2 regions of the Kitasatospora sp. NPDC036993 genome follow, and region 1 is predicted to be linked to the other one. Evidence: riboswitches for the same ligand, from Rfam matches in the RefSeq annotation. Region 1 holds a riboswitch; the other holds the start of a gene.

Evidence for each region. Region 1 has a riboswitch for glycine ahead of gcvP (aminomethyl-transferring glycine dehydrogenase). Riboswitches for the same ligand answer to the same signal wherever they lie in the genome.
Region 2: another riboswitch for glycine. It lies ahead of gcvT (glycine cleavage system aminomethyltransferase GcvT); the one in region 1 lies ahead of gcvP (aminomethyl-transferring glycine dehydrogenase).

Annotation. Positions count from the first base shown of each region.
Region 1 covers NZ_JBVJRP010000023.1:9,323-25,057, forward strand. The annotation lists gene ACZ7C5_RS33970 (MerR family transcriptional regulator) at 1-305, shown strand, start outside; gene ACZ7C5_RS33975 (SanA/YdcF family protein) at 406-1,122, shown strand; gene ACZ7C5_RS33980 (DNA polymerase IV) at 1,195-2,625, shown strand; gene ACZ7C5_RS33985 (MFS transporter) at 2,769-4,265, opposite strand; gene ACZ7C5_RS33990 (PRC and DUF2382 domain-containing protein) at 4,428-5,591, opposite strand; glycine riboswitch at 5,815-5,918, shown strand; glycine riboswitch at 5,920-6,052, shown strand; gene gcvP (aminomethyl-transferring glycine dehydrogenase) at 6,156-9,056, shown strand; gene ACZ7C5_RS34000 (DUF5999 family protein) at 9,179-9,370, opposite strand; gene ACZ7C5_RS34005 (hypothetical protein) at 9,784-10,356, opposite strand; gene ACZ7C5_RS34010 (glutamate-cysteine ligase family protein) at 10,749-12,254, shown strand; gene ACZ7C5_RS34015 (CPBP family intramembrane glutamic endopeptidase) at 12,350-13,138, shown strand; gene ACZ7C5_RS34020 (HAD domain-containing protein) at 13,116-13,643, opposite strand; gene ACZ7C5_RS34025 (MFS transporter) at 13,745-15,016, opposite strand; gene ACZ7C5_RS34030 (dienelactone hydrolase family protein) at 15,087-15,735, opposite strand, start outside.
Region 2 covers NZ_JBVJRP010000006.1:485,427-501,161, reverse strand. The annotation lists gene ACZ7C5_RS16105 (ABC transporter ATP-binding protein) at 1-1,028, opposite strand, end outside; gene ACZ7C5_RS16100 (ABC transporter ATP-binding protein) at 1,063-2,133, opposite strand; gene ACZ7C5_RS16095 (ABC transporter permease) at 2,130-3,140, opposite strand; gene ACZ7C5_RS16090 (ABC transporter substrate-binding protein) at 3,239-5,011, opposite strand; gene ACZ7C5_RS16085 (ABC transporter permease) at 5,115-6,104, opposite strand; gene ACZ7C5_RS16080 (enhanced serine sensitivity protein SseB C-terminal domain-containing protein) at 6,551-7,486, opposite strand; gene ACZ7C5_RS16075 (enhanced serine sensitivity protein SseB C-terminal domain-containing protein) at 7,603-8,406, opposite strand; glycine riboswitch at 8,616-8,717, shown strand; gene gcvT (glycine cleavage system aminomethyltransferase GcvT) at 8,964-10,085, shown strand; gene gcvH (glycine cleavage system protein GcvH) at 10,184-10,567, shown strand; gene glyA (serine hydroxymethyltransferase) at 10,645-11,913, shown strand; gene ACZ7C5_RS16055 (L-serine ammonia-lyase) at 12,075-13,442, shown strand; gene ACZ7C5_RS16050 (MFS transporter) at 13,572-15,116, opposite strand; gene ACZ7C5_RS16045 (NADPH-dependent FMN reductase) at 15,149-15,735, opposite strand, start outside.

The DNA of each region.
Region 1 (15,735 bases):
CGGGCGTCTCGTTGCAGAACATCCGGGTGGCCGTCGCCCACCTCCAGGCCGCCGACCCGGCGGCCCTGGCCGGGATGACGCTGCTGTGCGACGGCGCGACGGTGTACGAGTGCTCCACGCCGCAGCAGGTGGTGGACCTGCTGAAGGGCGGTCAGGGGGTCTTCGGCATCGCGGTGGGAGCGGTCTGGCGGGAGCTGGAACTCACCCTCGGGCGGCTGCACGCCGAGCGCACCGACACGGGCGAGACGCTGGTCGGGCACGACCCGGGTGACGAACTGGCGCAGCGCCGCAACCGGGCGGTCTGACGAGGCGTTCGACGGGGCCGCGGGCCCGGACGGGGAACCGTTCGGGCCCGCGGCCCCGTCGTGTTGCCTGGTTGACGTGATCGAGGGAGGGCACGTGGGGATCGGCACCGGGATATCGGGGTTGCTGCGGCGCAGGGCCGGGCTGCTGGGGGCACGGCTGCGTGGGCGGCGGACGCAGCGCAGGGTGTTCCAGGCCGGGACGGTGCTCTGCTCGCTGGCGCTGGCACCGAGCGCCTGGGTGTGGTTCTCCGCCGGGGACCGGGTGGGCACGGTGGAGAGCGCGCCGCCCGCGCCGGTCGCGGTGGTCTTCGGCGCCGGGCTGGACCAGGGCAGGCCCTCGCCGTACCTGGAGCACCGGCTGGTCGCGGCGCTGGACCTGTACCGGGAGGGGAAGGTGCGGGCGATCCTGGTGACCGGGGACAACGGGCGGGCCGCGTACTCCGAGCCCGACGCGATGTACACCTACCTGACCCAGCACGGGGTGCCCGAGGACCGGGTGGTCCGGGACTACGCGGGCTTCGACACCTGGGACTCCTGCACCAGGGCGCGCCGGATCTTCGGGGTGGACCACGCGGTGCTGGTGAGCCAGGACTTCCACGTCCGCCGGGCGTTGGCGCTGTGCGAGGCGGCGGGCATCCGCTCGTACGCGGTCGGGGTGCCGGAGCTGCACGACGCGACCTGGCTGTACGGCGGGCTGCGGGAGGTGGCCGGGGCCGGCAAGGCGGCGGCCAACGCCTGGCTGCGGCCGGACCCGGTGTTCCTCGGGCCCGAGGAGGACGGCATCCCGAAGGCGCTGGCGGAGGCCGCGGGGAAGTAGCGCCTGGGGCCGGCCGGTGGGCGTCCGGCCGGGTTCGTACGCACTGTCGGACCCGTACGCGATGATCGGCGGGTGCGATCTCTGCCGAGCATCATCCACCTCGACATGGACGCCTTCTTCGCGGCGGTGGAGCAGGCGGCCAAGCCGAGCCTGCGCGGCAAGCCGGTGGTCGTCGGCGGGCTCGGCGGGCGCGGGGTGGTCTCCACGGCCTCGTACGAGGCACGGAAGTTCGGGGTGCACTCGGCGATGCCGATGGCGCAGGCGCGCCGGCTCTGCCCCAACGCGGCCTACCTGTCGGGGCGGTTCGAGGCCTACCGGCAGAACAGCGAGATCGTGATGGGGCTGCTGCGGCAGCTGTCCCCGCTGGTGCAGCCGCTCAGCCTGGACGAGGCCTTCGTGGACCTGGAGGCAGGTCCGTACGGTCCGGCGCTGCTGGAGGCGGACCACGGGACCGGCGAGCGGCTGGTGCTCGCGCTGGCGGAGGACCTGCGGGCGGACATCGAGCGGCTGACCGGGCTGACCGGCTCGGTCGGTGCGGCCGGTTCCAAGCTGATGGCCAAGATCGCCTCCGAACAGGCCAAGCCGGACGGGCTGGTCATGGTCGAGCCCGGGCAGGAGCGGGCCGTGCTCGGCCCGATGCAGGTGCGGGCGCTGCCGGGGATCGGCCCGGCCACCGAGCAGGTGTTGCGCCGGGCCGGGCTGAACACGGTGGCCGACCTCGCGGAGGCGGGGGAGGCGGAGCTGGTGCAGCTGGTCGGGCGGGCGCACGGCGCCGGGATCTTCCAGATGTCCATGGGGCTGGACGACCGGCCGGTGATCGCGGACCAGGACGCCAAGTCCGTGTCGGTGGAGGACACCTACGAGGTGGACCTGGCCGACCGGGACCGGGTGCTGCGCGAGGTGGAGGCGCTGGCCGGCAGGTGCGTGCGGCGGCTGCGGGCGGCCGCGCGCTCGGGGCGGACGGTGGTGCTCAAGGTCCGGCGCTTCGACTTCTCGACGCTGACCCGCTCGGAGACGCTCGGCGGGCCCACCGACGACGAGGCGGTGATCACCGCGACCGCGCGCCGGCTGGCCGAGCAGGTGGACATCACCGGCGGGGTCCGGCTGCTCGGCGTGGGGGTCACCCAACTCGCCGACTACACGCAGGAGGACCTGTTCGCCCAGGTGCTGCGGGAGGAGGCCGCGGAGCAGGCGGAGGCGGTGGCCGGGACGGAGCAGGCCGAGGAGGAGCCGGAGGCCGTCGTGGTGCGCCGCTGGATGCCTGGACAGGACGTCCGGCACGAGGAGTTCGGACCGGGGTGGGTGCAGGGCAGCGGCGTCGGGAGGGTCACCGTACGGTTCGAGACGCCGTGGAGCGGGCCGGGGCGGGTGCGGACCTTCGCGGTGGACGACCCGGCACTCGAACCGTCCGGGGCGCTGCCGTTGCGCCGGGGCCAGGGCGGGGACGAGGACGGTCCGGCGGCGGGGGACGGCGGGGCCGATCGGCCGGACCGCGGGCACTGAGACGCGAAAGCGGCCCCGCCCGGTGGGGGAGTACCGGGTGGGGCCGCATCACCGTGCCGGTCCCCGTACGTTCGTGATGCCCTCACGGCGTACGGAGGCCGGGCCCCGCGCCCTGTCCCTGAGCGCGGGGGCCGGACGCCTCGTCAGGCGTCGGTCTTGACCAGCTCGGGGCTGGAGTCCTGCTTGGCCGAGCCGCCGACGACGGTCGGGGTGGCGGCCGACTTGACGCCGCGGATCAGGAACGGGACGACGCCGGCGACGACGCAGACGACGGCCGCGGTCCAGAACGCGTGCTTGTAGGCGTCCAGGGTCGGGAAGGAGAACGGGATCTGCGGCGGCAGCTTCATGGTGTCGCCGGTCAGGATGGCGGCCATGACGGCGGTGCCGATCGCGCCGCCGACGGTGCGCAGCACGGCGTTCATGCCGTTGGCGATGCCGCTCTGCTCGGCCGGGACGGCGCCGTTGATGTAGGCCGGCATCGCGGAGAACGCGAGGCCGATGCCGAGGCCGAAGATCGCCGAGGCGGTGTAGATGTCGGCCTCGTGGCTGTGGCGCACGGCCAGGTAGGCCATCGCGACGGCGCCGAGGACGCCACCGAGGACCAGCGGCAGGCGCGGGCCGCGGCGGCCGATCAGCAGGGCGCCGAGCGGGGCGGCGACCATCGAGCCGAGGGCGGACGGCAGCAGCATGATGCCGGCGTGCAGCACGGTGGCGGTGAAGCCGTAGTGGGTCAGCTTCTCCGGGGTCTGGGCGAAGTTGCTGATGACCATGAAGGAGCCGTACATGCCGAAGCCGATGAGCAGGCCGGCCAGGTTGGTGAACGCGACGGCCGGGCGGGACATCATCTTCATGTCCACCAGCGGGTGCGCGACCCTGGTCTCGATGATCCCCCAGACCAGGGCGACCACGGCGGCGACGGCGAACAGGCCGAGGGTCTTGGTGGAGGTCCAGCCCCAGTGGTTGCCCTGGCTGACCGCGACCAGCAGGGCGGAGAGCCAGCCGGCCAGGGTGAGGGCGCCCAGCGGGTCGGCGCCGCCCTCCTTGTCGGTGACCGGGTCGGACGGGACGCGGAAGGCGACCAGGGCGACCGCGAGCAGGCCGAAGAGCAGGCCCATCCAGAAGATCGACTTGTAGCTCCAGTGCTCCAGCAGCAGGCCGGTGGCGACCAGGCCGAGGCCGGAGCCGACGCCCATCGAGGCGCTGATGGCGGCGACGCCGCCGGTCACCTTCTGCTTGGGCAGCTCGTCACGGACGATGCTGATCGCCAGCGGCAGGACGCCACCGCCGGCGCCCTGGAGGACACGGGCGACGACCAGCCAGGTGAAGGAGTGGGTGCTGACCGCCAGGGCCGAACCGGCGACCAGGCCGGCCAGCGAGATCAGCAGCATCGGCTTGCGGCCCCGGAGGTCGCCGAAGCGGCCCAGCAGGGGAGTCAGCACGGCTGCGGAGAGCAGGTTGGCGGTCATCAGCCAGGTGATGCTGGACGCCGAGACGTCCAGTTCCTTGGCCAGCGAGGGCAGGATCGGGACGACCGCGGTCTGCACCACGCTGAACGACAGCATCGCCAGGATGAGGGCCGGCAGGACCCGGGCGCTGCTCTGCTTCTCGGCCGCGGTGGTGGGCTGTGGTGCCTCACTCACGGTTGCTTCCTCCCGTACATAGTGAATGAACTGAAGTAACTTTGCAGTGGATACTTCAGAGTGTCAAATATCGACTGGTTAAGACTTGGCAAAGCCGAAGGGTCGGGTACGCGACAAGGGCCCCGGACGGTTGTCCGGGGCCCTTGTCGCGCGCGGGTGCGGTCAGACGAGTGGCCGCAGTGAGGCCGGGCGGGGTGAGTCGGGGGACGGGGTGCTGCGGGACACGGCGTCGGGGGGCGGGGAGGCAGAGGCGGGGGTGGTGGTGTCGTGGACCTCGACCTGCTCGCGGCGGAGTTCGTCCCGGATCACCTCCTCGGTCGTGTAGCGCTCGACGACCAGGCGGACCCGCTCGATGGGGGCGAGGAACTTGCGGACCACCGGGTGTTCCTCACGGAGGGTGACCTCCTCGACGGCCTCGGCGATGTCCTTCTCGGTGAGGGTGGCGCGCTCGGCGTCGCTGACCGGCATCCGTTCGACCCGGACGCGCTCGCGGACCACCGGTACGCGGCGCTCGACCTGTTCGGTCGTCACGTACTTGCGCAGCTTCGCGGTGCCCAGGGTGCGCCAGTCGGTGGTGATCTCCAGTCGCTCCTCGCGGCAGGTGATCTCGACCGGGCCGCTGAGGGCGGTCGAGGCGGGGCCGGTGCTCGTGACGTTCGTGGTGGTCGTGGCTGCCGCCGTCGGGGCGGGGGTGGGAGCGGGCTGCGACTGGGGTTTCGGTTCCGCGGTGGGCGCGGCAGGTGCGCCAGGTGTGGTGGAGGTGGTGGCCTCGGGGGTGCTGAGGGTCCGCATGTCGTCCTCCGGGGCGGTCCTGGCGGTGTCCGCGGCGGTGGACGCGAACGGGATGACGGCCGGCTTGGCCGGGGCGGGTTCTGGCGAGCGCTCGGCGGTGTGGAAGGTGAGCGACTTGGCCGGGGCCGCCGCGGCCGTCGTGGCGGCGGCCGCGGTGGTGCCGAACTCCAGGTCGGGCTGCTTGGGGCGGCTCCCGTTCTCGCCGTTCGGGCGGCCGTCCGCCGGTGTGTCGAGCCCGTAGTAGCGGTAGAGCTGGAGCTCCTGCGCGGGCGACAGGTGCTGGCCGACGCCGAAGTCCGGCGACTCCTTCACCAGTGACTTGTCGTACGGCACCCGGAGTTCGTCGCCGGCGAACTCGCTCGTGGTCAGCGGGACGAAGGCGTCCCGGCCGAAGATGCCGGTCCGGACCGCGGCCCACTCGGGCCGTCCGGTCGCGTCGTCCAGGTAGACCTCGTCGACCGTGCCGATCTTGTCTCCGTTGCGGTCGACGGCCTTGTGACCGATGAGGTCCCGGGGGTCGATGTCGGTCTGCACTCATGCCTCCAGTGCGCTGAGCCTGCGGAACTCCCGCAGGAAGGCGGCCGGAGCACCCGTTCCGTCCGCCACTTCACACCAAAAGCCATGAATCGGACGGGCGCGACCGGGGTGCGCCGGACGGGCTGCGCGCTGGACCGTCCGGGGGACGCGCGTAGATCTCAAGCGACCTGACGCACCCGTGATCGGGAGGTCTCCCGCTGGTACCCTGGGCGGCGACCGCAGAGCCCGCTCGGGAGAGTCTCCGACCGCGAAAACCGCTGGTCGGAGCGCCGAAGGAGCAACTCCTCCCCGGAATCTCTCAGGCATCCGTACCGTGTGGGGTAGGTCACTCTGGAAAGCAGGGCAGGACCGTCGGCATGGGAGCCGACGATCACCACCCTCACCGACGGTGCAAGCCGACGGGGCGCCCACAGCGCACCGTGCGGGTGAAGCTCTCAGGTCCCGATGACAGAGGGGGAGGCCTTTCGGGTCGCCCGCCCAGGCTGAGCCGCTGTCCGCAGCGGCGAAGGCCGGCCGGCGTGCGCACCCCCGCCGGTCCGTGACCAGGAGGCCTCGACCACCATGAACGCCCAGCCGAACGCGGGACGCCCCACCGGCGCCTCGACCCTCACCGAGCTTGAGCTGGCCAGCCCCTTCGAGAACCGCCACATCGGCCCCGACGCCGCCGCGCAGGAGAAGATGCTGGCGTCCGTCGGCTACGGCTCGCTGGACGAGCTCGCCGCCACCGCGGTGCCCGAGGCGATCCGCTCCATCACCGCCCTCGACCTGCCCGCGGGCCGGAGCGAGGCTCAGGTCCTCGCCGAGCTGCGCGAGCTGGCCGGCCACAACCAGGTGCTCCAGCCGATGATCGGCCTGGGTTACTACGGCACCTTCACCCCGCCGGTGATCCTGCGCAACGTCATGGAGAACCCGGCCTGGTACACCGCGTACACCCCGTACCAGCCGGAGATCTCGCAGGGCCGCCTGGAGGCGCTGCTCAACTTCCAGACCCTGGTCTCCGACCTGACCGGCCTGCCGACCTCCGGCTCCTCGCTGCTGGACGAGGGCACCGCGGCCGCCGAGGCGATGGCGCTGGCCCGCCGCGTCACCAAGGTCAAGGGCGGCGTCTTCCTGGTCGACGCCGAGACCCTGCCGCAGACCGCCGCGGTGATCAACACCCGCGCCGTGCCGACCGGTGTCGAGGTCGTCGTCGCGGACCTGTCCGAGGGCATCCCGGCCGAGATCGCCGAGCGCGGCGTCTTCGGCGTGCTGCTCCAGTACCCCGGCGCCACGGGTGTGGTCCGCGACCTCGCCCCGGTGATCGAGCAGGCGCACGGCCTGGGCGCGATCGTCGCCGTCGCCGCCGACCTGCTCGCGCTGACCCTGCTCAAGTCCCCGGGTGCGCTGGGCGCCGACATCGCCTGCGGCACCTCGCAGCGCTTCGGCGTGCCGATGGGCTTCGGCGGCCCGCACGCCGGCTACCTGTCGGTGCGCGCCGAGTACGCCCGCTCGCTGCCGGGCCGCCTGGTCGGCGTCTCCGTCGACGCCGACGGCAACCGCGCCTACCGCCTGGCGCTGCAGACCCGCGAGCAGCACATCCGCCGCGAGAAGGCCACCAGCAACATCTGCACCGCCCAGGTGCTGCTCGCCGTGATGGCTTCCATGTACGCCGTCTACCACGGCCCGGACGGCCTGGCCGACATCGCCCGCCGCACCCACCGCTACGCCGCCGCTCTCGCCGAGGGCCTGCGGGCCGGCGGCGTGGAGCTGCTGCACGGCGAGTTCTTCGACACCGTCACCGCCGTCGTCCCGGGCCGCGCCGCCGAGATCGCCGCCACCGCCCGCGCCAACGGCATCAACGTCCACCAGGACGGCGCGGACCGGATCTCCGTCTCCACCGACGAGACCACCACCCGCGAGCACCTGGCCGGCGTCTGGGCCGCGTTCGGCGTCCCCGCCGTCGAGATCGCCGAGGCCGCCGGGGCGCTGCCCGCCGCGCTGCTGCGCGAGGACGAGTACCTGACCCACCCGGTCTTCCACAGTCACCGCTCGGAGACCGCCATGCTGCGCTACCTGCGCCGCCTGTCGGACAGGGACTACGCGCTGGACCGCGGCATGATCCCGCTGGGCTCCTGCACCATGAAGCTCAACGCGACCACCGAGATGGAGGCGGTGACCTGGCCGGAGTTCGGCCAGCTGCACCCCTTCGCGCCGATCGACCAGGCCCAGGGCTTCCTGACCCTGATCCGCCAGCTGGAGCAGCAGCTGGTCGAGGTGACCGGCTACGACGCCGTCTCGATCCAGCCGAACGCGGGCTCCCAGGGCGAGCTGGCCGGCCTGCTGGCCGTGCGCGCCTACCACCACGCCAACGGCGACACCCAGCGTGACGTCTGCCTGATCCCGTCCTCGGCGCACGGCACCAACGCGGCCTCCGCGGTGATGGCCGGCATGCGCGTGGTCGTGGTGAAGACCCTGGTCGACGGCGACGTGGACGTCGAGGACCTGAAGGCCAAGATCGAGCAGCACCGCGACAGCCTCGCCGTGCTGATGGTCACCTACCCGTCCACCCACGGCGTGTACGAGACCCAGATCACCGACATCTGCGCCCTGGTGCACGAGGCCGGCGGCCAGGTGTACGTGGACGGCGCCAACCTGAACGCCCTGGTCGGCCTCGCCAAGCCGGGCAAGTTCGGCGCGGACGTCTCGCACCTGAACCTGCACAAGACCTTCTGCATTCCGCACGGCGGCGGCGGCCCGGGCGTCGGCCCGGTCGCGGTGCGCGCCCACCTGGCGCCGTACCTGCCGAACCACCCGCTCCAGGCGGAGGCGGGCCCGGCCACCGGCGTGGGCCCGATCTCGGCCGCGCCGTGGGGCTCGGCGGCCATCCTGCCGATCTCCTGGGCGTACGTCCGGCTGATGGGCGGCGAGGGCCTCAAGCACGCGACCCAGGTCGCGGTGCTGAACGCCAACTACATCGCCAAGCGCCTGGCGCCGCACTTCCCGGTGCTCTACACCGGCCCCGGCGGCCTGGTCGCGCACGAGTGCATCATCGACCTGCGCCCGCTGACCAAGGAGACGGGCGTGACGGTGGACGACATCGCCAAGCGCCTGATCGACTACGGCTTCCACGCGCCGACGATGTCGTTCCCGGTGGCCGGCACGCTGATGATCGAGCCGACCGAGTCCGAGGACCTGCACGAGATCGACCGGTTCTGCGACGCGATGATCACCATCCGGGCCGAGGTCGACAAGGTCGGCTCGGGCGAGTGGCCGGCCGAGGACAACCCGCTGCGCAACGCCCCGCACACCGCCGCCACGCTGGCCGGTGACTGGGCGCACGGCTACTCGCGGCAGGAGGCGGTCTTCCCGGCGGGCGTGAACCCGGCGGACAAGTACTGGCCGCCGGTGAGCCGGATCGACGGCGCGTACGGCGACCGCAACCTGGTCTGCTCCTGCCCGCCCATGGACGAGTACGGCGTCTGACCGGACCGGACCCGAGGAGGTCCTGCTCGGACCGGCAGGGCCCCGGCGGAGTTTCCGCCGGGGCCCTGCCCGTTGCGCTCGTTCGTCGGCGGCTGCCCCCGCCGTACGGTCCGACCGGGTGGTCAGGCCGCGTGGGCGACGGGGCGGCGCGGGGCGATCACCCGGCCGTCGGGCAGCAGTTCTCCGGTGTCCTCGAAGAGGACGACGCCGTTGCAGAGCAGGCTCCAGCCCTGCTCCGGGTGGCGGGCCACCGACGCGGCCGCCTCACGGTCCTCCGACTCGGCCGACGGGCACTCAGGACGGTGCTGGCACATACGCGTACCCTCGCTTCGCTTCGCGATCCTCCCCGTGATGCGGACGCCGGAGGTCGGGCCGTCCGGAGCCGCCGCGGTAGTCGGATCCTGTCCGCACGCCGGCCAAGTGTGGACCGGCGCTCAAGTGGGTAGGACAGGGGGTCCTTCCACGCTGGTTCCCAGTGTCGGCATCTGCGGACCCGCGCGCAGGGATTTCGTGACATGCGCCACAACTCCCGGGCATAGATCACCCGTTCAGGTGGGACAGCGGGGAAATGGCGCACCAGTGGGTCAGTCGGGACATGGCCCGTTGGGGCCATGGCGGATGGCTCGTCCAGGTGGGTGCCGTTCGGGTGAGGAACGCGGGGGCGGGCGCGCGGGCACGGCTGAGGGCCGCCGGGCGGGTGGGCCCGGCGGCCGGTGGGGTCGCCGGGTCAGGAGGAGCCGAGCAGCAGCGGCCTGGCGAGCGGGGCGCGGGCGAGCAGCGGCAGCAGTTCGGCGGCCGGGCAGGCGCGGTGCGCGGTGACGCCGAGTGGGGCCGGGGCCAGCGGGATCAGCAGGTCGGCGGTCGGATCGGTGTCGGGGCTGTGCAGCCAGAGCGCCGTGGCGTACTGGCCGGGGAAGGTCAGCAGCCGGGGCTGCCGGCGGGTCCTGGAGCCCTGGGCGAGCTGCCAGGCCTCGCGCAGGGCGCGGACCGTCGAGTCGAGGTAGGGGCCGGCGGTGAAGTGGGAGAAGGTGTGACCCTCGGCGCTCTGCACCACCTCGGCGGCGGCGGCGACCTCGGTGCCGTCCTTGATCAGGAAGCGCCAGCCGGTGCGGCGGGCGGCCGGGAGCTCCGGGCGCGGGCCGTTCAGGACGTACACCGCGAGCGGGTGGGCGGGGAGTAGGGGGCCGTTCGGACGGAGCAGTGCTGCGGCGGCGGGCTGGCGCAGTGCGGTCTCCGAGTCGAGCGCGCCCAGGACGGCGCGCAGGGCGCTCGGTGGGGGCTGGGGGGTTTGCAGGGTCATGGCGGGGTCCGCCTCTCCAAGCGAGATCGGCGTGCGAGTGCGGCATACCGGCATGGCGCGGCGACGCGTCCACGGTGACGGGCCTGGCCGTGTCCGGTTGTGCAGGATCGCGGTGCCGGCGCGGTCGCCGCCGTCGACGAGGCTCCGGGGTTCCGGAGCTTCGGGGCAAAGGCGGACCGGCCGGGGGCTGGCGAGATTCGAACAGATGCGCAGGGTGACCTGTTTATCACAGGCAGTGGCGTCGGGCAAGTCCACAGTTCTACTGATTCTCCGTCAGATGCCTTGCAATGCAAGCCAGTAGGCGCATTCGGGTATCGATCTTCGGGGTGGGCATCATGCTTGCACGGTCGGTCGACCGGGTGCTCGACGGGGTGGCTCTGGAGGAGGGGACCGTGGGCGAGAAGGTCGTGGCGACTCGGGCGGAACTGGCGGACCGGCAGCTGTACCGGCGCAAGCTCCAGACCTGCCTCGAAGCGCTCGGACGGATGCTCGGGGAGGACCGCTTCGACCGGCCGCGGGCGGTGATGGGCCTGGAGATCGAGCTCAACCTGGCCGACGAGCAGGGCCTGCCGGCCATGAACAACGCCCAGGTGCTGAGCGCGATCGGCTCCAGCGACTTCCAGACCGAGCTGGGCAAGTTCAACATCGAGGTCAACATCACCCCGCACCGGCTCTGCGGACACGTCTTCGAGGAACTGCGCGAGGAGATCGACACCGGGCTGCGCTACGCCGACCGGCGGGCGGCCGAGGCGGGCGCCAGGATCGTCATGGTGGGAATCCTGCCGACCCTGGAACACGCCCACACCGGGCTGGACGCGATGAGCCACAACCAGCGGTACAGCCTGCTCAGCGACCAGATCCTGGCCGCTCGCGGGGAGGACATCGCGCTGGACATCGAGGGGGTCGAGCACCTCCAGCTGGAGTCGATCACCATGGTGGCCGAGGCCGCCGCGACCTCGCTCCAGCTGCACCTCCAGGTGACCCCGGAGCGGTTCTCCTCGGTGTGGAACGCGGCCCAGGCGCTCTGCGGGCCGCAGCTCGCGCTCGGCGCCAACTCGCCGTTCCTGTTCGGGCGGGAGCTGTGGCGGGAGACCCGTCCGGTGCTCTTCCAGCAGGCCTGTGACACCCGTACGGCGGAGCTCAAGGCGCAGGGGGTGCGCCCGATCACCTGGTTCGGCGAGCGCTGGGTGGACTCGGCGTACGACCTGTTCGAGGAGAACCTGCGGTACTTCCCCGCGCTGCTGCCGATCTGCGACGACGAGGACCCGATGAAGGTGCTGTCCTCGGGCGGTGCGCCCAGGCTCGCCGAGATGAGGCTGCACAACGGCACCATCTACCGCTGGAACCGCCCGGTGTACGACGTCGCGGGCGGGATCGCGCACCTGCGGGTGGAGAACCGGGCCCTGCCGGCCGGGCCGACGGTGGCCGACACCCTGGCCAACGCCGCCTTCTACTACGGGCTGGTGCGGGTGCTCGCCGAGCAGCCCAGGCCGGTCTGGACCCGGCTGCCGTTCGAGCGGGCCGACGAGAACTTCCGGCAGGGCGCCCGGTACGGCATCGACGCGGTGTTCCAGTGGCCCCGCCAGGGGCGGGCCGGCCGCGGCGGCGGGCTGCAGACGGTGTCCGCCGTCGACCTGGTGCTGAACGAGCTGCTGCCGATGGCCCACCAGGGCCTCGACGAGTGGGGTGTGGAGCCCGCGGACCGGGACCGCTACCTGGGCATCATCGAGCAGCGCTGCCTGCGCCGCACCAACGGCGCGACCTGGCAGGCCGCGACCTTCCACCGGCTGCGCGAGCAGTACGGGATGGACCGGCCGGCCGCGCTCGCGGCGATGACCAGGCGCTACGCCGAGCACATGCGCGGCGGCGAGCCGGTGCACACCTGGCCGGTGGGCTGAGACCTCCCCGCCGGGGCGCTGCGGCGGCTGTGTCAGGATGATCGCTCCGGCGGTCGGCCGACGGCCGGAGCGACCGCCCGTCCGCTGGAGCCCCCGTGACCACCGTCCCGACCGCGCCGGAGACCGCGAAGCCCACCCGTCGGCTGCTCGGCGCGGAGCTGCTGATCGTCCTGGGCCTCTCCCTCGGGGCGAGCGGGATCAGTGCGCTGATCAGCTTCACCGGCTCGCTCACCGAACCGCTCAAGCTCGGCCAGCAGGTCGCCACGCTGAACGGCTCGCGGGCGCCGGGGCGGCCCTGGCTGGACCTGGTGTGGCAGCTGTACTACATCGGGCGCGGGCTGATGCCGGTGGTGCTGGTCGGCTACCTGCTGGTGCGCGAGGGCGTGGCGCTGCGGGTGCTGGGCTTCGACCTCGGGCAGAAGCTGCGCGACCTGGGCCGGGGCGCCGCCGTCGCGGCCGCCATCGGCGGGTCGGGGCTGGCGCTCTACCTGGCCTCGCAGGCGGCCGGGTACAACCTGACGGTGGCGCCGTCCGGGCTGCCGGACGTGTGGTGGCGGGTGCCGGTGCTGCTGCTGTCGGCCTGGCAGAACGCCGTCCTGGAGGAGGTCCTCGTCCTCGGCTACCTGCTGCGCCGGGTGCGGCAGCTGGGGTGGTCCTGGCCGGTGGCGGTGGCGGCGAGTTCGGTGCTGCGCGGCTCGTACCACCTGTACCAGGGGGTCGGCGGGCTGGTCGGCAACATGGTGATGGGCGTGGTGTTCTGCCTGCTGTACCGGCGTTGGGGGCGGGTGATGCCGCTGGTGGTGGCGCACGCGCTGATCGACACGGTGGCCTTCGTCGGGTACGCCCTGCTGGCCGGGCACGTCAGCTGGCTGCCGACCCCTTGACCGACAGCGCCTGGCCGCGCGGCGGGCGGGCGAGCAGCCGGTCGACGTGCCGGCGCTCCAGGCCCTGACCGGGGTCGACGGGCAGCAGCAGGCGGTCCCGGCGCCACTGGGAGCGGCGGACCAGCCGCGGTGGGATGACGTCGTCCACCCAGGCGAACGGGCGCCCCTCGGCGTAGCGCAGCAGCGGGGCCCACTTTGCGGCGGAGAAGAGCTCCATCAGCGGGACGCGCGGGTCGCCCGGCTGGGGGGCGTAGCCGGTGAAGGTGACCACGGGGAGCGGGTCCAGGCCGATCGCCGGGGCGATGTGGGTGTTCGCGTGGGTCTCCCAGGTGGTCGCCCACACCAGGTCGTACGTGCGGGCGAGTTCGCGCAGCCAGGCGCCGTGCCGGGCGGAGAGCAGGACGGTGTAGCCGAACATGGTGTGGGCGTCGAACCCGGCGTCCGGATGCGGGCAGACCGGGTTCAGGACGCCGTCGACGTCCAGGAACAGCAGTGGCTTCGGCACCGGTGGCCCCCAGAGACAGTGGTGTTTCCTGACTGTTCGGACGACCCGCGCGCACCTCCGGTTGCTCATGAGGGGTGGGCGCACGCGGGGCGCACAGGGGCTCACGGCGCGGGCGCGGGCTCGCTGACGGACACCGGTGCGTCGGTCGTGCTCCGCCGGCTCAACCGGCGCACCTGCGGTTCCAGCAGGACGACCGCGCTGAGCACCAGGCAGATGACGGCGCACGCCCAGAGCGCGCCGGACAGGCCGAGCGCCACCGCGGCGGGCCCGGCCAGCGCGGTGCCGACCGGGGCCAGCGAGTAGGAGCCGAGTTCGTCGTAGGCGCTGACCCGGGAGAACATCTCCTCGGGTATCTCCTGCTGGAGCGCGACCATCCAGTTGACGCCGAAGACGGTGACGCCGACGCCGGACAGGAACATCGCGACGACCAGCAGCGGCAGCGGCACCTCGGCGGCGAGGGCGAGGGCGGGCACGCCGAACAGGAAGACCCCCCAGTTGCCGACCAGCAGGATCCGGCGGGGCCGCCAGCGGGTCATCAGCACGCCGGTGGCCACCAGCCCGACGCCGTAGGCGGACATCGCCAGGCCCCAGGCGCCCGCGCCGCCGAGCCGCTCCTTGGCGGCGGTCGGACCGTACACCGACTCGACCGCGTTGATGCAGGCGACCAGGACGGAGAACTGGAGCACGATCACCCAGAGCCAGCGGCGGGAGGCGAACTCCCGCCAGCCCTCGCGCAGATCGCGCAGCATGCCGCCGCCGGAGGGCACCGGGCCCTTCTCCGGCTCCAGGAAGTAGCGGAGCGCGGCGGCGGCCAGGAAGCAGAGGGCGTCCAGGGCGAGCACCCAGCCGGGGCCGACGGCGGCGGTGAGCGCGCCGCCGAGGGCCGCGCCGCCGATCTGGGAGGCGTTGAGGCCCATCCGGAAGACCGCGAAGGCGCGGGCGGCGTGCTCCTTGGGGACGGCCTGCATGATCATGCCGCCGGAGGCGGGCGAGTACAGGGCGTAGCCGGCCCCGCCGGCCGCGGAGAGCACCATCATCTGCCAGAACCGGACGTCCCCGGTCAGCACCAGGGCGGCCAGGACGGCCTGGGAGACGCCGCTGAACACGTTGGCGGCGACCATGATCAGGTGGCGCGGCAGCCGGTCGGCGAGGGTGCCGCCGACCACCATGAGCAGCACGGTGGGCACCAGTCGGGCGGCGGTGACGTAGCCGACCTCGGTGGTGGTGCCGCCGTTGCCGAGCACGGCGAAGGCGGTGGCGATGGGGGCTCCGGCGTTGCCCAGGCCGCTGATCACGGTGGCGGCGGTCTGGATGCGGAAGTTGCGGCTCGCCCAGGCGAAACGGCGGGGGGAGGAGGGTGGGGTGGTCGGCACCCGGTGACTATGCCGAAGGGTCGTACGGCTGTCCATACGGTTTTCGTACCGGCACCCCGGAACGGGGGTGTCAGCCGAGGTGGCCCCAGAGGAAGGCGAGCGTGCGGCGCCAGGCGATCCGGGCCTGGAGCGGGTCGTGGGTGCCGATCAGGTTCTCGTCGTTCATGAAGGCGTGCCCGGCCGGGTAGAAGTGGATCTCCGGACGGACGTCGGTGGCCTCGCCGATCCGGATCGCCGCCTCGTCCACGGCGGCCATCGGGATCGAGCCGTCCAGCTCGCCGAAGTGGCCGAGCACGTGGGCGGTCAGACCGCGGTAGTCGAAGTCCGGGTCGGGCGGCAGGCCGTAGAACGGCACCACGGCGGCCACCTTGTCGCCGGCCCTGGCGGCCAGCAGCAGGGCGAAGCCGCCCCCCATGCAGAAGCCGACCACCCCGACCGCGTCGCCGACCACGCCGTCCAGCGCGAGCAGGTGGTCGACGGCCCCGGCGAGGTCCTCCACCGCCCGCTCGACCGGGAGCTCGCGCCTGAACCGGGCCGCCTCGGTGCCGTCGTGGGTGGTGGCGCCGCCGAACAGGTCGGGGGCGAGGACGGTGAAGCCCTCGGCGGCGAAGCGGTCGGCCACGTCGGCGATGTGCGAGGTGAGGCCCCACCACTCCTGCACCACCACCAGGCCGGGACCGACGCCCTGCGGCGGGCGGGCCAGGTAGCCGTGCGCCGTA
Region 2 (15,735 bases), on a different contig from region 1:
CGCTCGGGGAAGTGACAAGCCACCTGGTGCCCCGACTCCAGCGCCACCAGCGGCGGCTCCTGGCTCGCGCACACGTCCTGCGCCTTCCAGCACCGGGTGCGGAAGCGGCAGCCGCTGGGCGGGTTGATCGGCGAGGGGACGTCGCCCTTGAGCAGGATGCGCTCGCGGCCCCCGCTGTGGCGCCGGCGCGGGTCGGGGACGGGCACCGCGGACATCAGCGCGTTGGTGTACGGGTGCATCGGGCTGCGGTAGAGCGCGTCCCGGTCGGCGATCTCCACGATCTTGCCGAGGTACATCACCGCGACCCGGTCCGAGACGTGCCGGACCACCGAGAGGTCGTGCGCGATGATCAGGTAGGTCAGCCCGAGTTCCCGCTGGAGGTCGTCCAGCAGGTTGACCACCTGCGCCTGGATCGAGACGTCCAGCGCGGAGACCGGCTCGTCCGCGACGATCATCTTCGGCTTGAGCGCGAGCGCGCGGGCGATGCCGATGCGCTGGCGCTGGCCGCCGGAGAACTCGTGCGGGTAGCGGTTGTAGTGCTCGGGGCTGAGTCCGCACAGTTCCAGCAGTTCCTGGACGGCCTTCTTGAGGCCGCCCGCGGGCACCGCGTTCTGGAGCCTGAACGGCGCGCCGACGATGGTGCCGACGGTGTGCCGGGGGTTCAGCGAGGAGTACGGGTCCTGGAAGATCATCTGGATGTCGCGGCGCAGCGGCCGCATCGCCCCGACGCTCAGGTGGGTGATGTCGGTGCCCTCGAACTCGATGGCCCCGCCGGTGGGTTCGTCGAGCCGGGTGACCAGTCGGCCCATGGTCGACTTGCCGCAGCCGGACTCGCCCACGACGCCCAGCGTCTCGCCGGCGTTGACCGTGAAGTCGATGCCGTCGACGGCCCGCACCGCGCCGGTCTGGCGGCGCAGCAGCCCGCTGCGGATCGGGAAGTGCCGGGTCAGGCCGGTCACCTTCAGCAGCGGTTCGCGGCCGGGGGCGGGTGCCGGCGACGGGGTCCCGGTCGTCTGAGTGTCCGTCATCGGTTCTCTCCAGAAAGGTGGTACGAGGCCGGGCTCACAGCCGGGGCGCGATCTCTTCGGCGAAGATGCGGTGCCGTTCGCCGGCCGCCAGGTGGCAGGCCGCGAAGTGCCCGGGCGCGGCCTCGGCCAGCACCGGGACCTCGCCCGTGGAGCGCCCCTCGGTGAGGGCGGCGTACGGGCAGCGCGGGTGGAAGGCGCAGCCGGACGGCACGTTGATCAGGCTGGGCGGGGTGCCCCTGACCGGCACCAGCCGGTCCTGGAGTTCCCGGTCCAGTCGCGGCATCGAGCCCAGCAGGCCCCAGGTGTACGGGTGTTCGGGCGCGTCGAAGAGGGTCTCGGCCGGTCCGCGCTCGATGCACTTGCCGCCGTACATGACCAGGATGTCGTCGGCCAGCTCGGCGACCACCCCGAGGTCGTGGGTGATGATGATGACGGCGGAGCCGAACTCCTGCTGGAGGTCGCGGATGAGGTCCAGGATCTGCGCCTGGACGGTGACGTCCAGGGCGGTGGTGGGCTCGTCGGCGATCAGCAGCGAGGGGTCGTTGACCAGCGCCATGGCGATCATCGCGCGCTGGCGCATGCCGCCGGAGAACTGGTGCGGGAAGTCGTCCACGCGGCGGTCGGGCTGCGGGATGCCGACCCGGTCGAGCATCTCGACCGCCCTGGCCCTGGCCTGCTTCTTGGAGGCCTGGGGGTGGTGCACCCGGTACGCCTCGACGATCTGCTGCCCCACCGTGTAGTACGGGTGCATCGCGGTCAGCGGGTCCTGGAAGATCATCGCCAGTTCCCGGCCGCGCAGCCGGCGCACCCGGTCCGGGCCGGCCGCGATCAGGTCCTCGCCGTTCAGCCGGATCTCGCCGCTGATCCGGGCCCGCTTGGAGCGGTGCAGGCCCATGATGCCCAGCGAGGTGACGGACTTGCCGGAGCCGGACTCGCCGACGATGCCGAGGGTGCGTCCCTTGTGCAGGTCGAAGCTGACCCCGTCCACCGAGCGGACCAGGCCGTCGTCGGTGTCGAAGTGGATCCGCAGGTCCCGGACCGAGAGGAAGGGGTCGCCGGGCGGGGTCTGCGCGGCGTCCGCCGTGGTCTTCTTGAGCTCGGTCACGAGAGCCTCACGCGGGGGTCGACGAGGGCGTACAGGAGGTCGACCACGAGGTTGCAGGCGACGATGAAGAAGGCGGCGAGCAGGGTGACGCCGAGGATCTTGGGCAGGTCGTTGTCGGAGATCGCCTGGACGGCGAACTGGCCGACGCCCTGGAGCGAGAAGACCTGCTCGGTGATCAGCGCGCCGCCGAGCAGCAGCCCGAGGTCCATGCCGAAGATGGTGACGATCGGGGTGAGCGCGGCGCGCAGCCCGTGCCGGGTGACGACCTTGCTCTCGGCCAGGCCCTTGGCCCGGGCGGTGCGGATGTAGTCCTCGCTCATGGTCTCCAGCATTCCGGCGCGGGTGAGCCGGGCGTAGAGCGCGGAGTAGAGGAAGGCCAGCGAGATCCAGGGCAGGATCAGGTTGCGGGCCCACATCAGCGGGTTCTCGGTGAAGTCGACGTAGTGCAGGTTGTCCAGGATCGGCCACTCGTAGCTGAACACCGTGAGCAGCAGCGCGCCGGTGAAGAAGACCGGCAGCGAGACGCCGGCGAGCGCGACGCCCATGGAGAGCCGGTCGAAGATCGAGCGCGGCTTGAGGGCGGAGACGACGCCGGTGGCGACGCCGGAGACCAGCCAGAGCACGGCCGCGCCGGCGGCGAGCGACATGGTGGTCGGGATGCGCTTGGTCAGCTCGGGCCAGACCTCCAGGTGGTTCTTGAAGGAGTAGCCGAAGCAGGGCACGTGGCAGGTGGCCGGTTCGGGCCCGAAGTTGTACTCGGCGCCGCTGACCAGTCCCTTGAGGAAGTTCCAGTACTGGGAGTACAGCGGCTGGTCGAGACCGAGGTTCTTCTTGACCGCGGCGATCGCGTCGGGTGAGGGGTTCTTCCCGATGTACTGGGCGGCCAGTTGGTCGGCCGTCTCTCCGGCGAGGCGCGGGAGCAGGAAGAAGATCGCGAAGGTGACAGCGCTGACGACCAGCAGCAGTATCGCCGCCGCGATGATCCTGCGGATGATGTAGGCAAACACAGTTGGGCGGCTCCGGCGGCCCGCCGCCGTCCGGGGTCTACCGGACGGCGGCGGGCGCCGCTGCCTTCACCTGCCTTCAGGGATGCGGAGCCAGGCTCTTACTTGGTGGTGCCGATGTTCAGGTAGTCGTACTCACCCGAGAACGCCGAGGTGGAGACCATGTTGGTGGCGTTGTCCGGGCGGTACAGGAAGACCTTGAAGTAGGTCAGCGGGACGTAGACCGCCTGGTCCATGACCTTCTTGTCGATCTCGCTGTAGATCTTCTCGCGGGCCGTCTTGTCCGGGTTGATCGCGGCGTCGTCGATCAGCTTGTTGACCGCCGGGTCGTCCAGCTGGGCGAGGTTGTTGTTGCCGGACGGCTTGATCGTGCGGCCGTCGACGATCTGCTGGAGGAAGCCGTAGCCGGTCGGCCAGTCGGCGCCCCACTGCATCATCATCAGGCCGATGTTGTGCTCGGCGGCGAACTGCGGCGAGCCGGCGCTGTCCTGGAGGTACTTGCCCTGCGGGTACTGCTGGATCTCGGCGTTGATGCCGACCTTCTTCAGCGCGGCCTGGATCGAGGTGGCCGCGGCGACCTCGGTGGCGCGCTCGGTGCGGGCCGAGAGGACGGTGTTGATGCCGCCCTCCTTGCCGCAGGCCTTCAGGGCCTGCTTGGCCTTGGCCTCGTCGCCCTTGTTGTCCTTGGTCTCGTACGTGTTGAAGTCCTGGTGGCCCGCGATGTCCGGCGGGAGCACCGTGTTGGCGATCTGGCCGCGGATCGGGCCGCCGACCGCGGTCTGCACCGAGACCTTGTCGATCGCGTACTGGACGGCCTTGCGGCACTCGACGTTGTCGAACGGCGCGAGCTTGGAGTTGATCGCCATGTAGACCAGGCGGCCGCCGTAGGCGTTGTCGGTGCTGGCCTTCAGCTTCGGGTTCTGCAGGATCTGCGCCTGGGTCTGCGGGTCGACGCCGCCGCCCACCAGGTCGACCTGGGCGTTGCCGGCCAGCAGGTCCTTGTCGATGGTGGCCTGGTCGATGTTGAACTTGAGCAGGAGCTTGTCCGCGAGCTGCTTGCGGATCGGGTCGGTGCTCGGGTCCCAGTTGGTGTTCGGCACCAGGACGGCCTGCTTGCCGTCCTCGTAGGACTCGAACTTGTAGGAGCCCGAGGACGCGATGTGCTTCACGTACTCCGAGCCGCTGTCCTTGGCCTGCGGGACCGGCGCGGTCTGCGGGGCGCTGACCAGGTAGTCGAAGTCGGCGAAGGGGTGCTTCAGGTGGAAGACGACCGTGGTCTCGTCGGGCGTCTCGATCGAGTTGAGGCCGCCCTCCTTGTCCTTGTACGGGCCGGCGTACGGCGTGGCGTTGTCCACCAGCAGGTCGTGGAAGTAGACCGGGCCGTTGGAGTTCACGTCCAGCGCGTAGTTCGAGCGCTCGACGGCGTACTTGACGTCCTTCGAGCTGATCGGGGTGCCGTCGTCGTACTTCAGGCCCTTGCGCAGCTTGTACGTCCAGGTCAGGCCGTCGGCGCTGGGCTGGCCCATCGACTCGGCGAGGTCGGGGACGAGCTTGTTGCCCTCCTCGCCCGGCGCCGGGTTGAAGGTGGTCAGCGGACGGGCGTACAGGCGCGAGAAGTTGTAGATGTACGCGTAGTACGTGTTGCCCGGGTCGAGCGAGTCCGGGGTGCCCTTCATCTCGAAGGTCACCGTCCCGCCCTTCTTGTCCGAGGCGTTGACGACGCCCTTGGTGGCGGCGTTGGCGCCGGAGCCGCCCGCGGCGTCACCGGAGGCCGAGGAGGACCCTCCGCTCTTCGACGAACTGGTGCAGCCGGTCACGACCAGGACCACGGCAGCGGCCGCGGCGGTCAGGGCGACGGTACGGGACCTACGCATGGGTGAGATCAACCCCTAGAGGATGTGGAGGCGATGGAGGGAGCTTTGACGTCGGGTCATGTGATGTGCAGTCAGCATGACGCCGGATCAGGGAGCCGTGAAGTCAGTTGTTCTTGGGGTCGAGGGCGTCGCGCAGCCCGTCGCCGAGCAGGTTGAAGGCGAGCACGGTGACGAAGATCGCCAGGCCGGGGACCACCATGTACTGGGGGTCCACCTGGTAGTACCGGATCGCGTCCTGAAGCATCCCGCCCCAGGAGGCCTGCGGCGGCTGGATGCCGACTCCGAGGAAGCTCAGCCCGGCCTCGAAGAGGATGTTGGTCGGGATCAGCAGGGTCGAGTAGACCAGGATCGGACCGACCAGGTTGGGCAGCAGTTCCTTGAACAGGATGAACGGGCCGCGCGCCCCCAGGCTGCGGGCCGCGTGGACGAACTCCCGTTCGCGCAGCGACAGCGTCTGGCCGCGCACGATCCGGCCCATGTAGGGCCAGTTGAAGAAGCCGATCACGAAGATCAGCACCAGCATGTGCAGCGGAAGGCCGTGCAGGCCGAACGCCCCGCCCTGGAGCGAGGTCGAGATCGCGATCGCGAAGAGCAGCAGCGGGAACGCGAGGAAGACGTCCATCACCCGGCTGATCAGGGTGTCCACCCAGCCGCCGTAGTAGCCGGCCATGATGCCGAGCACGGTGCCGATGGTGTTGGAGAGCAGGGTCGCGCCGAAGGCGACCAGCAGGGAGACCCAGGAACCCTCGATGACGCGGGTGAGCAGGTCACGGCCCTGGAGCGGGTCGACGCCGAGCGGGTGGTCCCAGCTCATGCCACCCCAGTCGCCGAGCGGCAGACCGCCGAGGTCGGCGTCCAGCAGGTCCTGGTTGAGGGCGTCCGGGTTGAGCCCGAACAGCGACTCGATCGGCTTGGCCAGCACGGCGAGCGCGATCAGGAGGATCACCACGACACCGCCGGCGACGGCGGCCTTGTCCCGCTTGAAGCGGGTCCAGGCGATCTGGCCGAGGGAGCGGCCCTCGATCTTCTTGGCCGGGCTCGTGGCGGAGGAGGTCTCCGGATCGTTCCCGGCGGTGGTCACGGATGCGGTCATGGTCAGTTGGTCCCCTCGCCGACGGTGGCCGGCCCCACGGGTGCCGGTCGCCGGCTTCGGCGGTGCGGCTGCGGACGTGCGGAGGTGCTTGGCAGGAGCGGGTGTTGACGGCAGTGCGTCGTGCACAGGCACTGCCACCACGCGGGATGGGCGTCGCGCGGACTGGCTGTCGGCGTCCGCGCTCACCTTTGTGGGGTTCCAGTACACGCGGTGCGTTGCGCAGAACTCTCTGCCATCCGAACTGGCTTGCGCCAGCCCTGACAACCGACAGATGCCCAACTGTGATCTGCGTACATGCACCTCCCCGATCTTCGGCATATACCTCTTCACATGGCTGTAACTGCCATGTCAAGATGATCGGGTCACACTTCCGGAAATTCGTCCGGAAAGCATCGAAGCCGACTTGACGGACAATCAAGTCGGCTTCGGGGAATGGGTTTTGGGAATCAGCGCCCGGGGTATCCGGGCCACGGCCGCTGCGGGTGCTGCGGTGACTGCTGCTGCCAGCCCTGCGCCGGCGGCTGGGTGCCGTAGCCGTAACCGGGCACCGACTGCCCGGGGTAGGGCGGCGGGGGCACCGGCGGGTACGGGCCGGTCGGCGGGCGTCCCGCCTCCCGGTCGAAGAACGGCCGCGCGTTGGCGCGCATCCACAGCGCCACCGGGTCGTACTCGTCCGACATCGCCACCGTGGACACCGCGAGCCCCTCCGGGGCCACCGCGATCGCGCGCTGCATCAGCGCCCGCACCGCCTCCACCGCCGGCGGCGAACTCTCGTACAGGTCCAGGCCGATGGCCAGGTACGGCTCCCCCACCGCGGGCTGCACCCAGGCCCGGCGCAGCGCCCGTACCGCTCGCACCTCGCCGGCCTGCCGCTCCAGCAGCGCGAAGAAGGGCTGGGCGTTCAGCTGCGGCTCGCTGAGCTTCAACGGCCCGGCCGGCAGCCGGTCCAGGCCCGCGGCGACGCGTCTGAGGTCCGCCCAGGGCACCCCGACGCCACCGCCGGGCGCGTGCGGGTTGAGCCACAGACCCCAGCGGGTGCGGTACAGCGAGGCGGCGATCTCCCGGCCGGAGATGACCTCGTGGGCCCGCGCCCAGCCGGAGGAGGTCAGCTGCTCGGGCGAGGTGACGGCCGGCGCGTAGCCGTGGCCGCTGATCTCCATGTTCCCGTACTGCGCGTCCGGGCTGCCCGGGGTGCCGTGCCACAGCAGCATCCAGACCTTGCCGTCCGCCAGGGCGTGCAGCAGCCGCTCGTACGCGTCGTAGCGCTCCGGCGCGACGTCGCGCAGGGCGCGCTCCAGCGCGCCCGGGTCAGCTCCCGGGTGCCCGGCCGGTGCCTGGCCCCAGGGCCCCGGCACACCGCCCGCTCCCGCTCCCGCACTCATGCGCCCACCTCGCCGCGCCTCTTTCCCTCAACCCGCCGGCCCGTCGGCCGTCTGCACGCACCCTATGGCGCGGCACCGGCCACCGCCACGGCGACGTGCCTTGATCCGGACCCCGCTCACACCCGCGCGTAGAAAGGCATCACCCGGGTGAGCAGCCACTCGACCACCGGGTCGTCGGCGAGGTCGAGCAGTACGAGGTGGACGCCGCCGGGCAGCGGCGCGGTTCCCAGCGCTCGGCCGAGCGCGTCGTTCACCGCGGCCGGATCGGCCGGCGCCGCCGGGTCCAGCTGGACGCCCACGAACATCACGGTCGGCTCGCCCTCGACGCTGGCCAGCGCCCTGCGCGCGGTCAACACTCCGGGCAGGGCCGACAGTTCGCCGCGGCAGGCGGCCAGGAAGTGCTCCGGGTCCTCGCCCGGCACCGGCTCGCGCAGCGCCACCCGCCCGCCGGTCGGCTCCGCGGCGTCGCCGGCGGCCTCCCAGCGGTCCTCGCGCGGACCGCGGCGCAGCTCGGCGACCCCCTGCGGCGGCACCGGGATGCCCACCGCCGCGTCCGGGTTCACCGCGATGCCCAGGCCCAGCGGCAGCCCGCGGGCGAACTCCCACACCGGCGCGATCGCGAAGGCCATTCCCGGCGCCTGCTGGAGGAACACCTCCTGCGAGGAGAACACCGGCACGTACGGGTCGCCGCCCAGCTCGACGGTCGGCAGGTCCAGCGACTGCCCCTGCGGGTCGGCCCCGGCCGGCAGCGGCACCCACACCTGGCTACGGGCCAGCACCTCGATCACCCGGGGCGTCGCGCCCGGGTCTCCCAGGGCCGCGGTCAGCACCTGCTCCAGCTCGTTGGCCGGCCAGGAGCCGCCCGACGGCGCCTCCTCCGGTCCGCCCCACCCCTGCTGCTGCTCCACCGGGTACCCCATGCGCCGCCGATTCCGCCCTCTGCCGGTCGGCCGCCCTCTGCTGCGCCGACGCGCAGCAGTCTAGGGCCCCCGGCCCGATCGCCTTGGGGCTCGTGTTCGGTACCGGGTGATGTGACCGGGTCCCCTCTCCCCTCGTCGTCCCGGACGTGCCATGATGTGCGCGTCCGACGGCATGCGCCGCGGGCCCCCACAACTCCATACCGGCCGCTCGAACCCGCGCGGGAGAGCCCGGAGTGCCGATCAGGCACAGCCGGCGCCGAAGGAGCAAGTCCTCCCCGGAATCTCTCAGGCACCCCTACCGCACGGGTTAGGCACATCTGGAAAGCGGCGCCCGGCCCTGTCGTGCGCCCACCCACGGTGCAAGCCGCCATGCTGTCCCCCAAGCTGGAACCAGCCCGACGCTGGAACGGCTGCGGGCAGGTGGGCGGTGAAGCTCTCAGGTTCGACGACAGATGGGGAGACCCACGCCGCCGCATGCCCGCGCGCGGGGTCGGCCCCCGAGCGGGTCCGTTCCGGCGCGCGCACCCCTGAGTGCCCCGACCGAGGAGTTCCTGGCCATGTCGTCCCCCCGCCTGACCGCGCTCGACACGCTGCACCGCGCCCTCGGCGCGACCATGACCGACTTCGCCGGCTGGGACATGCCGCTGCGCTACGGCAGCGAGCGCGAGGAGCACCTCGCCGTCCGCACCAAGGCCGGCCTGTTCGACCTCTCGCACATGGGCGAGATCACCGTCACCGGCCCGCAGGCCGGCGAGATGCTGGACCACGCGCTGGTCGGCTTCGTCTCCGCGCTGGGTGTGCTGCGCGCCCGCTACACCATGATCTGTGCCGAGGACGGCGGCATCCTGGACGACCTGATCGTCTACCGCCTGCGCGAGGACGCCTTCCTGGTGGTCGCCAACGCCTCCAACGCCCAGCTGGTCCTCGACGAGCTGATCGCCCGTGCCAAGGGCTTCGACGCCGTCGTCACCGACGACCGCGACACCTACGCGCTGATCGCCGTCCAGGGCCCCGAGGCCACCGGCATCCTGGCGGAGACCACCGACGCCGACCTGCCCGGCCTGAAGTACTACGCGATCCTCCCGGCCCTGGTGGCCGGCCGCGAGGTGCTGCTCGCCCGCACCGGCTACACCGGCGAGGACGGCTTCGAGATCTTCTGCCACCCGGTCGACGCCGAGCCGGTCTGGCAGGCGCTGACCGCCGCCGGCGAGGGCCGCGGCCTGGTCCCGTGCGGCCTGTCCTGCCGCGACACGCTGCGCCTGGAGGCCGGCATGCCGCTGTACGGGCACGAGCTGTCCACCGACCTCACCCCGTTCGACGCCGGTCTGGGCCGGGTCGTGCGCTTCGACAAGACCACCAACGAGGGCGCCTTCGTCGGCCGCAAGGCGCTGGAGCAGGCCGCCGCCGCGGCCGAGACCAACCCGCCGAAGGTGCTGGTCGGCCTGGTGTCCGAGGGCAAGCGGGTGCCGCGCGCCGAGTACACCGTGGTCTCCACCGAGGGCGAGCCGATCGGCCGGATCACCTCGGGCGCGCCGTCCCCGACCCTGGGGCAGCCGATCGCGATGGCCTACGTCGACGCCGCCCACGCCACCCCCGGCAGCACCGTCGCGGTGGACGTGCGCGGCAAGCACGAGCCGGTCCAGGTCGTGGCGCTGCCGTTCTACAAGCGCGCCCGCTGAGGCCCTCGGGCCCGTTTTCCCCCCGTACCCGCACGTCGCAGCCGTCCGAGTGACGGCCCGCTTCGCCGTGCCCGCTTCCCATCCTGGAGAATGACGCCATGAGCAACCCCCAGCACCTGCAGTACACCAAGGAGCACGAGTGGCTGACCGCCGCGGACGCGGACGGTGTCTCGACCATCGGCATCACCGAGCACGCCGCCACCGCCCTCGGTGACATCGTCTACGTGCAGCTGCCCGAGGTCGGCTCCACCGTGACCGCCGGTGAGACCTGCGGCGAGCTGGAGTCCACCAAGTCGGTCAGCGACCTGTTCTCCCCGGTGACCGGCGAGGTCACCGAGATCAACGAGGACGTCGTCGCCGACCCGGCCGCCGTGAACGCCGACCCGTTCGGGGCCGCCTGGCTGTTCAAGGTGCGCGTCGAGGCCACCGACGCGCTGCTCGGCTCGGACGAGTACGACGCGCTCATCAACCCCCAGGGCTGAGCCCCCTGACAGGGGCGGTCGCGCGGCGGCCGCCCCGCCCGGCCCCTTTCCCTCCTCCTCCCGGGAAGACCACCACCATGACGGTTCTGAACCAGTCCCTGCACGCCCTCGACCCGGAGATCGCCGCCGCGGTCGACGCCGAGCTGCACCGCCAGCAGACCACCCTGGAGATGATCGCCTCCGAGAACTTCGCCCCGGTGGCGGTCATGGAGGCCCAGGGCTCGGTGCTCACCAACAAGTACGCGGAGGGCTACCCCGGCCGCCGCTACTACGGTGGCTGCGAGCACGTCGACGTGGTCGAGCAGATCGCGATCGACCGCATCAAGGCCCTGTTCGGCGCCGAGCACGCCAACGTCCAGCCGCACTCCGGCGCGCAGGCCAACGCCGCCGCGATGTTCGCGCTGATCCAGCCGGGCGACACCATCCTGGGCCTGTCCCTGGCCCACGGCGGTCACCTGACCCACGGCATGAAGATCAACTTCTCCGGCAAGCTCTACAACGTGGCCGCGTACCACGTGGACGAGAAGACCGGCCAGGTCGACATGGCCGAGGTCGAGCGCCTCGCCAAGGAGCACCAGCCGAAGCTGATCATCGCCGGCTGGTCCGCCTACCCGCGCCAGCTGGACTTCGCCGCGTTCCGCCGGGTCGCCGACGAGGTCGGCGCGCTGCTCATGGTGGACATGGCGCACTTCGCCGGCCTGGTGGCCGCCGGGCTGCACCCCAACCCGGTGCCCTACGCGGACGTGGTCACCACCACCACCCACAAGACCCTGGGCGGCCCGCGCGGCGGCGTCATCCTGTCCAAGGCCGAGTACGCCAAGAAGATCAACTCCGCGGTCTTCCCCGGCCAGCAGGGCGGCCCGCTGGAGCACGTCATCGCCGGCAAGGCCGTCGCCTTCAAGGTCGCGGCCTCGGAGGAGTTCAAGGAGCGCCAGCAGCGCACCCTGGACGGCGCCCGCATCCTCGCCGAGCGCCTGCTCCAGGCCGACGTGGCCGAGGCCGGCGCGTCCGTGCTGTCCGGCGGCACCGACGTCCACCTGGTCCTGGTCGACCTGCGCAACAGCGAGCTCGACGGCCAGCAGGCCGAGGACCGGCTGCACGAGGTCGGCATCACCGTCAACCGCAACGCCATCCCGAACGACCCGCGTCCGCCGATGGTCACCTCCGGCCTGCGCATCGGCACCCCGGCGCTGGCCACCCGCGGCTTCCAGGCCGAGGACTTCCGCGAGGTCGCCGACATCATCGCCGAGGCGCTCAAGCCCGCCTTCGACGAGACCGTCGCCGACGCGCTGAAGGCCCGGGTCACCGCCCTCGCCGCGAAGTACCCGCTGTACCCGAACCTCTGATCACTCCGGTGACCGTTCGGGAGGGGTGATCGGCCTCACCCCGCCGGCGTACCTCGGACCCCGGGGCACCGCGCACACTGGACAGTGCGTGCGGTGCCCCGTCCCGTGTCCGCCTCCCCTGCCTGCAAGTCCTTCCACGAGACCAGACAAGGACGTCCCCCGTGGCCATCAGCGTCTTCGACCTCTTCTCCATCGGCATCGGCCCGTCGAGCTCCCACACCGTGGGTCCGATGCGTGCCGCCCGGATGTTCGCCCGCCGACTGCGCTCCGAAGGCCTGCTGGACGGGGTGACGGCCGTCCGCGCCGAGCTGTACGGCTCGCTCGGCGCCACCGGCCACGGCCACGGCACCCCGAAGGCCGTCCTGCTGGGCCTGGAGGGCAACTCGCCCCGTACCGTCGACGTCGACCGGGCCGACAAGGACGTCGAGCGGATCACCGCCGAGAAGCGGCTCAGCCTGCTCGGCGAGCACACCATCGACTTCGACCCGGACAGCCAGCTGGTCCTGCACCGCCGCCGCTCGCTTCCGTACCACGCCAACGGCATGACCCTGTGGGCGTACGCGGCGGACGGCTCGGCCCTGCTGGAGAAGACCTACTACTCGGTCGGCGGCGGCTTCGTGGTGGACGAGGACGCGATCGGCGCGGACCGGGTCAAGCCCGACGACACCGCGCTGAAGTACCCCTTCCGCACCGGTGACGAGCTGCTGCGGCTCAGCCGGGAGACCGGGCTGTCGATCTCCGGCCTGATGCTGGAGAACGAGAAGGCCTGGCGCAGCGAGGAGGAGATCCGCACCGGGCTGCTGGAGATCTGGTCCGTGATGCAGGAGTGCGTGCGGGCCGGCATGACCCGCGAGGGCATCCTGCCGGGCGGCCTCAAGGTCCGCCGCCGGGCGGCGGCCGCGGCCCGGGCGCTGCGCGCCGAGGGGATCGGCCCCGCCAACGCGATGGAGTGGGTGACGCTCTACGCGATGGCGGTCAACGAGGAGAACGCCTCCGGCCGCCGGGTGGTCACCGCGCCGACCAACGGCGCCGCCGGGATCATCCCGGCCACCCTGCACTACTACCTGAACTTCATCCCGGGCGCCGACGACGACGGCATCGTCCGCTTCCTGCTCGCGGCCGGCGCCATCGGCATGCTGTTCAAGGAGAACGCCTCCATCTCCGGCGCCGAGGTCGGCTGCCAGGGCGAGGTCGGCTCCGCCTGCTCGATGGCCGCGGGCGGCCTCGCCGAGGTCCTCGGCGGCAGCCCCGAGCAGGTCGAGAACGCCGCCGAGATCGGCATCGAGCACAACCTCGGCCTCACCTGCGACCCGGTCGGCGGCCTGGTCCAGATCCCCTGCATCGAGCGCAACGGCATGGCCTCGGTGAAGGCCGTCACCGCGGCCCGGATGGCGCTGCGCGGCGACGGGCGGCACCACGTCTCGCTGGACAAGGCGATCAAGACGATGAAGGAGACCGGGGCCGACATGAAGATCAAGTACAAGGAGACCTCGCGCGGCGGCCTCGCCGTGAACGTCATCGAGTGCTGATCGCCTGATCCGGGTGCCGACCGCCTGATCGAGCGCGGACCTCCTGACGGCCGGACGGCCCCCGGGCGGAGTTCCCCTCCGCCCGGGGGCCGTCGCGTTGCCCCGGATCCTCCCCGGGCGCTCCCCGGATCACCGCGCCGTGCCCGCCTCCGCGGGTGCGGCGGCCTTCGCCGGCTCCAGGGGCTCCTCCCGCCGCGGGCGGGCCAGGCAGGCCACCGCGGTGGCCACGGCCGCCAGCAGCACACCGCCGGCCACCGCCCCGTGCAGGCCCGCCGTCACCGCCGTGCCGACGGCCTCCCGGACGGTGCCGGGCAGCCCGGTCAGGGCGGCCGGGGTCAGGCCGCCACCGCCGGTGAGCCGGGCCGCCTCGTCGGAGCCCAGCCGGGCGGCGAGCGAACCGGTGAGCCGGGCCGTGTAGACCGCGCCGAGGGCGGCCATGCCGAGCGAGCCGCCGATGCCGCGCAGCAGGGTGACCACGCCCATCGCGGCGCCCATGTCCCGGGGCGGGACGGCGCTCATCGAGGTCAGCATGGTGCTCTGCAGCACCAGGCCGAGGCCGACCCCGGCGACGGTGGTGAGGGCGGAGGCGAGGGCGGTCGGGGTGTCGGCGCGCAGGAGCAGCAGCAGCGCGGAGCCGGCCAGGGCCAGCCCCCCGCCCAGCAGCGGGTAGCGCCGCTCGCCGCCCGGCCGGCCCATCAGCCGGGCCGTCACCAGCTGGGCGCCCAGCATGCCGAGCATCAGCGGCAGCAGGAGCAGGCCGCCGGCGGTGGGCGAGGCGCCCCGGGCCAGCTGGAGGTACTGCGGCAGGTAGCCGACCAGGGCGATCATCAGCGCGCCGGCCAGGAAGCCGAGCACCTGGGCGACGGTGAAGTCGCGGTTGCGGAACAGCGCGGGCGGGATCAGCGGCCCGGGGGCGCGCAGCTCGGTCCGGGCGAACCAGCCGAGCGCGGCCACCGCCACCGCCGCCGTCCCGAGGATCCACGGGGAGGTCCAGGCGTACGCGGTGCCGCCCCAGCTGCCCACCAGGGTCAGCGCGGTGATGCCGGTGGTCAGCAGGGCGACCCCGGCCCAGTCGAAGGGCGCCCGCACCCGTTCCGTCCGCAGCCGCACCCCCGTGCCGACCGCGAGCAGTGCCAGCAGGCCCACCGGCACGTTGACGTAGAACGCCCAGCGCCAGCTGAGCCGGTCGGTGAGGAGGCCGCCGAGCAGCGGCCCGCCGATGATGGCGATCGGCATCAGCACGCCGATCACCGACTGCACCCGCCCCCGGTCGGACGCGGGGACGAGCACCCCGATCACCGAGAGGGCGCCGACCATCAGCCCGCCCGCGCCGACCCCCTGCACCGCCCGGAAGGCGATCAACTCCCCCATGTCCTGGGCCAGTCCGGACAGCATCGAGCCGGCCAGGAAGAGCACCACCGCCCACTGGTAGGCGCCCTTGCGCCCGTACAGGTCGCCGAGCCGGCCCCAGAGCGGGGTGGCGGCGGCGGAGGTCAGCAGGTAGGCGGTGACCGCCCAGGAGAGGTGCTCCAGTCCGCCGAGGTCCCCGACGACGGTCGGCAGCGCGGTGCCGATGATCTGCCCGTCGAGGGCCGCCAGGAAGATGCCGAGCATCAGGCCGATCACGCCGAGCAGCGGCGGCCTGGGCCTGTCCTCGACCGGCTCCGCGGCCATGTGCGTTCCCCCTCCGTCCCCCTCCACCGGGCTCAGGCCGCGAACGGGCGGGCCTGCCGGGCGTCCCGCAGCGCCCGGGCCCACCAGGTGAGCTGGTCGAGCATGGTCTTCGCGGCGGCGTCCGCGGCCGGGTCGGTCGCCCTTCCGTCGGCGTCGAAGCACTGCGCGGCGCCGTGGAAGCTGACCGTGTTGCGGATCGTGGCGGCGTTCAGCTCGGCCATCACCACCCGGAGCTGCTCGACCGCCCGCAGGCCCCCGGACAGGCCGCCGTACGAGACGAAGCCGACCGGCTTGCCGTGCCACTGCCGGTTGTGCCAGTCGATGGCGTTCTTGAGCGGGGCCGGGAAGCTGTGGTTGTACTCGGGCGTGACGATCACGAAGGCGTCGGCCGCCTCCAGCCGGGGCGACACGGCGGCCAGCAACTCGGCGTCGCCCGGCGGCAGTTCACCGCCGAAGGACGGGAAGGTGGTGGGCAGCGGGGTCTCCACCAGGTCGATCCGGTCGGCGGTCAGACCGCCGTGGGCTTCGAGGTGGCCGAGCAGCCAGTCGGTGACGACCGGGCCGAAGCGGCCCTCTCGGGTGCTGCCGACGAGGACGGCGACCTTCAGGCCCTGCTCCG